Regions from separate parts of the Mesorhizobium sp. PL10 genome, predicted to be linked through region 1. Evidence: riboswitches for the same ligand, from Rfam matches in the RefSeq annotation. Region 1 holds a riboswitch; the other holds the start of a gene.

What was found. Region 1 has a riboswitch for cobalamin ahead of metE (5-methyltetrahydropteroyltriglutamate--homocysteine S-methyltransferase). Riboswitches for the same ligand answer to the same signal wherever they lie in the genome.
Region 2: linked by a shared signal. The riboswitch ahead of ACWGTO_RS25575 (DUF1636 family protein) and the one ahead of metE (5-methyltetrahydropteroyltriglutamate--homocysteine S-methyltransferase) in region 1 are both predicted to bind cobalamin.

What each region holds. Positions count from the first base shown of each region.
Region 1 covers NZ_JBSKBR010000068.1:3,706-7,901, forward strand. The annotation lists gene ACWGTO_RS32230 (LysR family transcriptional regulator) at 85-693, opposite strand; partial or broken gene grpE (nucleotide exchange factor GrpE) at 763-1,194, shown strand; partial or broken gene ACWGTO_RS32240 (IS110 family transposase) at 1,314-1,511, shown strand; cobalamin riboswitch at 1,634-1,835, shown strand; gene metE (5-methyltetrahydropteroyltriglutamate--homocysteine S-methyltransferase) at 1,925-4,196, shown strand, end outside.
Region 2 covers NZ_JBSKBR010000019.1:60,598-64,793, reverse strand. The annotation lists gene ACWGTO_RS25585 (cobaltochelatase subunit CobN) at 1-209, opposite strand, end outside; gene cobW (cobalamin biosynthesis protein CobW) at 229-1,266, opposite strand; gene ACWGTO_RS25575 (DUF1636 family protein) at 1,269-1,697, opposite strand; cobalamin riboswitch at 1,736-1,939, opposite strand; gene ACWGTO_RS25570 (winged helix-turn-helix domain-containing protein) at 1,969-3,168, opposite strand; gene ACWGTO_RS25565 (NADH-quinone oxidoreductase subunit A) at 3,503-3,868, shown strand; gene ACWGTO_RS25560 (NuoB/complex I 20 kDa subunit family protein) at 3,859-4,196, shown strand, end outside.

The DNA.
Region 1 (4,196 bases):
CCAAAGATCGGTGAGCTAAAGTCGCGGCATCGTGCAGCCGCCGCTCGGTTCACCGTCTCCATGAATGATCCTGAGACATGGATCCTATAGTCTGGACGCCACAAACTTTTCGACCGTCAAGCCGGCCGCAAGCAGATCCGGCCAGATGTAGCTGCGCCCATGTTGTCTCCGTTCATGACCGAGGATCAAGCGTTCGCTTGGGGCCGCCGTTTCGCGCGCGGAACGGTAATGGAGCATCAGATTAGAGCTCGGGATGATGCTTGCGTAGAAACGCGAGTGGCTATCGCCGTGGCCCGCTGATTCAAGCCCCTGAAGCGTGTCGTCGAGATCTTTCAGAATACGTCGTATTTTGGCCAGGAAACAGTCGCCGGCGGCCGTCACCCTGACCCCGCCCGGATAGCGGTGGAACAAAGTCACGCCCAGTCTCAATTCGAGATCTTTTACGCGCCGGCTGAGCGCGGAAAATTGGAGGTTCATCGCGACAAATCCGGCGATGGCTGGATAGCGCAGCAGCCTGTAGCCGGGCTCCCAACCAATCAGCGCTACCCAGCGGAAACCGCCGCAGCGGCGTTCAAATCTGCGCTTGGCCACCTCTTCAACGATGTCTAAGCCAAGTGGCCGTTCAATGGGAGGAATCGAAAGCTCTTCGTCATACGTGCTCGATGCGACAGGGGCTTTCAGTATGCCTGCCATTGATTTTCGGCCGCCAAACCTCGATATCGGGCATAAAATCCATACCATTCGAGAGCACGGGAAATGTCGATGAGCGACCAATCAAAAGACCAAAGCGCGCCCGATGAAGCCGAGACGGCCGGGGCCAATGCCGAATGCAAGGAAGGCAGCCTCGATGGCGACTACGAAGCGGTTGCGCGGCTACTGAAGGCAAACGAAGAGTTGAAGGACCGCACGCTGCGCGTCGCCGCCGAGATGGAAAACCTGCGCCGTCGCACCGCGCGCGACGTGCACGATGCGCGCACTTATGCGGTCGCCAATTTCGCCCGCGACATGCTGTCGGTGTCGGACAATCTGCGCCGCGCGCTCGACGCCATTCCCGCCGAGGCCAAGGCGTCGGGCGATGCCGGCTTCAAGGCGCTGATCGAAGGCGTCGACCTGACCGAACGCACAATGCTGTCGGCGCTGGAACGGCACTGGGTCAAGAAACCGGCGCCAGAAGGCAAGAAGTTTGATCCCAACTAGATGCCGTAATGGGCCGGCCTTCGCGAGCATAGCCAGGTTGGGTGGCTGTCCCTCAGAATGATGGTGTTGAAACGGAGTCCGAGCGATCGGCTCCAAACATCATGAGAGGAACAGCCATGGAACATTATGCGGGAATCGATGTCTCTCTGGAAGAGAGCAGCGTGTGCATTGTTGACGCGACCGGAGCGATCATGCGCGAGGTCAAGATCGCCAGCGAGCCGGAGGCGCTGGTCCGCTATTTCGACGAACTGGAATTGTCTTTTAGTCGCATTGGACTCGAGGCCAGGCCATTGTCGCAATGGCTCCCAAAGGGCAGGAAATTGAGCAGGCTACCGGCCGAAAGGATCGCGATCACCCGACGCCCGGCAATTATCGTACCAAGTGGGATCACGATATAAAGATTTGTTTATGTGATTGACAGCAACGTCCTCTCCGGGGAATGTAAGTAGTCGATGGCTCTCTGATGCGGTTCGGCCGCAACAGAGCTAAGAGGGAAGCCGGTGAAGATGCCGGCGCTGCCCCCGCAACTGTAAGCGGCGAGCCAAGCTCACTCATGTCACGGAGGTCAATAGCCTCGGGAAGAGGGGCTGAGGTGTTGACCCGCGAGCCAGGAGACCTGCCACGGCGAACAAGGTCCACAGGCGGGGTGTCTCGGTGGGCGTAGCAACCGGCTCGTCTGCTTGCCAACGTCTGCCTTGCGTCCACGCCCCAATCATCGGGGTATGGTATGTCTCTCTCTCACATAGTTCCTGTAGCCACGCTTGGCCTGCCGCGCATCGGACGCCGTCGCGAGCTAAAGCGCGCGCTTGAGGCCTATTGGTCGCGAAAATCTTCCGCAGCCGACCTTCTCGAAACGGCGCGGGCGCTGCGTGTCGCGAACTGGATTGAACAACGCGACCGCGGCGTGACAAAGATTCCGTCCAACGACTTCTCACTCTACGATCATGTGCTCGACACAGCAACAATGGTCGGCGCTGTCCCGCCACGCTATGGCTGGAGGGTGGGAGAAATCTCGCTCGACACCTATTTTGCCATGGCTCGTGGCAGCCAAGGAGAGGCTGCTGGTGGCGGGCAAACCGGTCAAGCCGTGACAGCGCTGGAAATGACCAAGTGGTTCGACACCAACTACCACTACATGGTCCCGGAGCTCGCCGACGATCAAGCCTTTGCCCTGTCCTCCTCAAAGCCGTTGGATCACTTCCTTGATGCCAGAGCATTGGGCATTCACACTCGCCCGGTCATCCTTGGGCCCGTCACCTTCCTCAAACTCGCCAAGTCACCCACCCGGGACTTCAACCCTGTTTCGCTATTGCCGCGGCTGCTGCAGGTTTACGAGCTGCTGCTGCGTCGACTGAAACTCGCGGGCGCCGACTGGGTGCAGATCGATGAGCCGGCACTCGTGCTCGATCTCATTCCAAACGAGCAAGATGCGTTCAATTTTGCCTACGAGCGCCTTTCGAAAGTGGCACCGGAGCTAAAGATCATGCTCGCCACCTATTTCGGCGGGCTGAACGGCAACCTCGAGACCGCTCTTTCGCTTCCTGTGGGGGGCCTGCATCTCGACCTTGCACGCGCTCCCGAACAATTGGAGGCGGTGGGCCGGCTTGCGCCAAAAGACCTGGTGCTTTCGCTTGGCCTGATCGACGGTCGCAACGTTTGGCGCGCGAACCTGCGCCCCATGCTTGACCGGATCAAACCGGTCGTGGCCGGCTGGCCACTCGAGCGAGTGGAGATCGCGCCCTCGTGCTCGCTTCTGCATGTCCCGATCGACCTTGAACTGGAAACCACGCTGGACCGGGACGTAAGGTCGTGGCTCGCATTCGCGGCGCAGAAGATGGACGAACTGACCACGATCGCCCGGGCCTTGTCCGAAGGCCGGGAGGCGGTTGCAGCACAGTTGGAGTCTTCAACCCAAGCAGCCGCCGCGCGTCTGACGTCCCCGAAGATTCATGATCCGCTGGTCGAAGGACGCCTCGCCTTCGTCGACGAGAGCATGATGCGCAGGAAGAGCGGTTTTTCTGAACGTTCTAGGCTTCAGGACGAGCGGCTCTGTCTGCCGCCCTTTCCGACCACCACGATCGGCTCTTTCCCGCAAACGCCCGAGATTCGCAACGCGCGTGCCGCCCATGCAAAGGGAGAACTGAGCTATGTCGACTATGAGGCGTTCCTGAGGAAGGAGATCGAAGCAGCAATCCGTTGGCAGGAGGAGATCGGGCTGGACGTGCTGGTGCACGGCGAGTTTGAACGAAACGACATGGTGCAGTATTTCGGGGAGCAGCTTTCCGGCTTCGCCTTCACCCAAAATGCCTGGGTGCAGAGCTACGGGTCACGCTGTGTGCGCCCGCCGATCATTTTCGGCGACGTATCGCGGCCCAACCCTATGACGGTTCGCTGGTGGCGGTTCGCTCAATCGCTGACAGACAAACCCGTTAAGGGCATGCTCACCGGCCCCGTCACGATTCTCAACTGGTCCTTTGTCCGCGATGATCTCGCGCGCTCGGTCGTTTGCCGTCAGATCGCGCTCGCCCTTCGTGGCGAGGTGGGTGATCTCGAAAGCGCCGGCGCCAAGGTGATTCAGATCGACGAAGCCGCACTGCGCGAGGGCTTGCCGCTACGCAAGTCCGAGCGGGTGCATTATCTCGAATGGGCCATCGAATGCTTTCGGCTCGCTTCGACGGGCGTGTACGATGAGACCCAGATCCACACGCACATGTGCTACTCCGAATTCAACGACATTATTGACGCGATCGCGGCAATGGATGCCGATGTTATCTCCATCGAAACCTCTCGCTCGCAGATGGAGTTGCTCAACGCCTTCAAAAACTTCAATTATCCGAACGAGATCGGACCGGGCATCTATGATATCCACTCACCGCGGGTGCCGGGAATCGACGAGATGAAGAACCTGCTCTCCCAGGCGCGCCAGCGCCTTTGCGATAGTCAGATCTGGGTCAACCCCGATTGCGGTTTGAAGACACGTCGATGGGAGGAAGTCCGTC
Region 2 (4,196 bases), on a different contig from region 1:
AGGTCGACGGACATGGGGTGGCGCAGGTCGCGGAGCGCCGCCAGCCGCATCGAGGGCAGGCGGGCGGTATCGGCCTTCCATGCCGCAGCAAGGCCGGCGAGGTCGCTGTCGGTGAAGGACAGCGCCACGATATCCGCCGGCGTTTGCCTGAGATCAACTGGCTCGGCGAGATCGTCGAGCGAGGTGGATGTGGTCGTGAGTATATGCATCGCTGCCTGTGTTTTCGCGTCAGCCGGCCAGTATAGCCTCGATCGCCGGGCGGTTCAGCCCCTTCAGCCCGATGACAACGAGGCGCGAGCGGCGGTCGTCCTCGGCGGTCCAGGCGCGGTCATAGTAGTGGTTGACGCGCGGGCCGACGGCCTGCAGCAAAAGCCGCATCGGCTTGCCGCCGACATCGACGAAACCTTTGACGCGCAACACATTCTCTTCCTCGGCAACGGTGGCGACACGCTTTGCCAGGTCATCCGGATTGGCGATCGAGGGAATGTCGACAATGAAGGTGTCGAAATCGTCATGCTCGTGGTCGAAGGCGCCGTCATGATGCGACTTGCGGTTCTCGATGTCGTCCTCGACGCCGAGGCCGAGGCCGAGCAGCACCGAGGGGTCGACCTTGCCATGCGCGGTCGGCACGATTTTTACGGCACGGGCGGAGTGCTCATTGATGATGGCGTTGGCGCGGGTTGAACCGGCCGAGTCCATCAAATCGCTCTTCGACAGGATGATCAGGTCGGCGCAGGCGATCTGGTCCTCGAAGACTTCCTCGACCGGGTCGTCGTGATCGAGCGTCTCGTCAGCCACGCGCTGCGCCTGAAGCGCGTCCATGTCGTTGGCAACGCGGCCTTCGGCCAGCGCCGGGCCGTCGACCACGGCGATGACGCCATCGACGGTCACGCGGCTTTTCACCGTCGGCCATTGAAAGGCCTGGACCAGCGGCTTGGGCAGGGCCAGGCCCGATGTCTCGATCAGGATGTGGTCTACCTTCGGCGTCAACGCGAGGATCTGGTTGAGCGCCGGCACGAAATCGTCGGCGACGGTGCAACAGATGCAGCCATTGGCCAGTTCGACGATGTTTTCCTCGGGGCAGGTGTCGATGCCGCAGCCTTTCAGGATCTCGCCGTCGATGCCGATGTCGCCGAACTCGTTGACGATGATGGCAATGCGCTTGCCCCCCGCGTTTTCGAGGAGATGGCGGACCAGCGTCGTCTTGCCGGCGCCGAGGAAGCCGGTGACGACAGTGCAAGGAACACGGGAAACGGAAGCGTTCATGGTCAGTCCTTCAGCAGGTCGAGGGGTGGAATGCGGGCAACGAGGCCGCGCTTGAGGCTATCGGGCCGGCCGCGCCAGGGGATGAGGCCATCGGTGGAGGTGGCGAAGAGCTTTGCGCCGGTGACGAGGTCGGCACCACTGGCTGTGGTCAGATCGCCGAAGACATAGCTCCAGCAGCCATCGCGCAGGATGGCGGCGCTCAGTCGGCGCTTGCAATTGCCGAGGCATTCGACGGTGCGGACGCGGATGTCGTCATCGGATGCGGCGCGGCGCGTGTCGCCGGCCAGCAGTTCGCCGGCGCGGGGATGGGCGTCGGAGCCGGTCTCGTCGCGGCAGGAGGCGCAGACGACGACGGTGACGCCCGACAAGGCATCGCTATCGGCGGACGAAACATCCGCTGTGCCAGCCGAAAAACTGCTGTTCTGGTCCAAAACCGGGCTCCTTGCCCGGAAACCCGCCGGGCGATCGGATTATATAGTCGCAGACGGCAGGTCTCCTGGCTCGCGAGTCGTCGCCTTGGTTAGCCGCCTTCCCGGTGTTACCCAGTGGCTTTCGGCCCAGGCTCATCGCTTACAGTTGCGGGGACAGCCGCGGATTTGGGATTTTGTCCCGCACCGCATTCCCTCTTGGCCCTTGCCGTTGCGGGCAAGGGACCGTCTGGAGCGGATTTAGGCTTTTGCGGGCAGCGGTGTCAACGCACGGCTACGACACGGCGATGTCGGCCAGCGCCGGCCCCAGATCGCCGGCCGGCGCGATTTGCATGCTTTCCAGTTCAAGCCAGCCCTGCATCTGCTTCAATTCCTCGAAGAGCTGAGCGGCGGTGTCAGGCGGCGCGCCGCGCTCGGCGTAGGCGGCGTGGACACGCAGCACGCCTGCCGGACGATCGGCCTTGAGGTCGACGCGGGCGACGATGCGGTCGCCAAGGAGGAACGGCAGGACGTAGTAGCCATACTGCCGCTTGTCGGCCGGGGTGTAGATCTCGATCCGGTAGTGGAAATCGAACAGGCGCTCCGAGCGTGAGCGCTCGAAGACGACGGGGTCGAACGGCGCCAGCAGCGCGCGGGCCTCGATTTTTCGGGGGATGCGGGCGTCCCGGTGGAAGTAAGCCGGCTTGTCCCAGCCTTCGACGCGAACCGGCAGCAGTTCACCCAGCTCGACCAGTTCCTCCAGTCGGCCCTTCATGTCGGCCGGCGACAGGCGGAAATAGTCGCGCAGGTCGCCGGAGGTCGCGATGCCGTGGGCGCGGGCGGAAATGCGCAGCAATTCGCGATGTGCGTCCTCGGCGGCCGGCACCGGCAGATCGAGGATCGCCTGCGGCAGCACGCGCTCGGGCAGGTCGTAGAAGCGCTCAAAGCCACGGCGGTGCGCTGTGGTGATGCGGCCGGCCCAGAACAGCCATTCGAAGGCATGCTTGGCATGGCTCCAGCCCCACCAGCCGCCCGAGCCTTTTTGGCCTTCCAGGGCCGAAGCGGCGATCGGTCCGCGCTCGACGACCGCGCGATAGATCTCCTCGATATAGGCGGCGTGCTCGCGGCCCCATTTGGCCAGCCCCAGATACATTTCGTCGCCGCTCTCGGCTCGCTGCATGCGCCAGCGCATCAAAGGCCAGGTCTCGACCGGCAGGAAGGAGGCCTCATGCGCCCAGTATTCGAACACCGTGCGCTTGCGGGTGACGGCGGCATTGTCGAGCAGGGATAAGGGGTAGGACCCAAGGCGCGAATAGAGCGGCATATAGTGGGCGCGCACCACGGCGCTGACGGAATCGATCTGCAAGAGGCCGGTGCGCGAGAGCACGCGGGCGAGGTGGCGGCGGTCCGGTGTACCGCTCGGCCGCGGGTCGGTAAAACCCTGCGCGCCAAGGGCGATCCGCCTGGCCATGGCGAGCGATATTTTGTCCTTCATCAAGATACCTTTGCCCCTGGTCCTGTTGCCGTATTTTTAGCCGGTGATTCCGGCCATGCTAGCAGGCTTGTGGCGGGAGACATGTCAGGAGACAAAAGTGGAGTAGAAAGTGAAGGAAATCAAACAAGAGCGGATCGGACCAGTTTTTCCCGACCTGCCGTCCAGCACTGCGTTTTGAACAAGGTTTGACTTGCTTCGCCGAAAGCCCTGCGCTAACCCTCGCCGCGTTGCAGCATAGGCACCTAAAACGGTTCAGCGGTTAAACTGTCACGCTTCCGCATTAGGGTTGGTTGCTGTAATCAACGTGGATTGGCCGCCAAGGGAAAGCCGCAGCATGAACGCACTGCTCAGTTCGTACCTGCCCATCGTCCTCTTCATCGCCGTGGCGGCGGTCATTGGCCTGGTGCTTATCATAGCGCCGTTCCTGGTGGCCTACCGCAGTCCCGATCCCGAAAAGCTTTCCGCCTATGAGTGCGGCTTCAACTCGTTCGACGATGCCCGCATGAAGTTCGACATCCGCTTCTACCTGGTGTCGATCCTGTTCATCATCTTCGACCTGGAAGTGGCCTTCCTGTTTCCGTGGGCGGTGTCGTTTTCGAAGATCGGCATGCTCGGTTTCTGGTCGATGATGGTGTTTTTGGCGGTGCTGACCATCGGCTTTGCCTATGAATGGAAAAAAGGAGCGCTGGAATGGGATTGAACGACAGTTCCGGTACGCTCGTTGCGCCGAAGCCCAAAGGCCTGATCGACCCCAATACCGGTCGTCCGGTCGGTTCTGACGATCCGTTCTTCCTCGAGATCAACAATGAACTCGCCGACAAGGGCTTTCTGGTCACCTCGACCGAGGCGCTGATCACCTGGGCACGCAGCGGTTCGCTGATGTTCATGACCTTCGGTCTGGCGTGCTGCGCGGTCGAGATGATCCACACCTCGATGCCGCGCTACGATTCGGAGCGGTTCGGTGTTGCGCCGCGCGCGTCTCCGCGCCAGTCCGACATCATGATCGTCGCCGGCACGCTGACCAACAA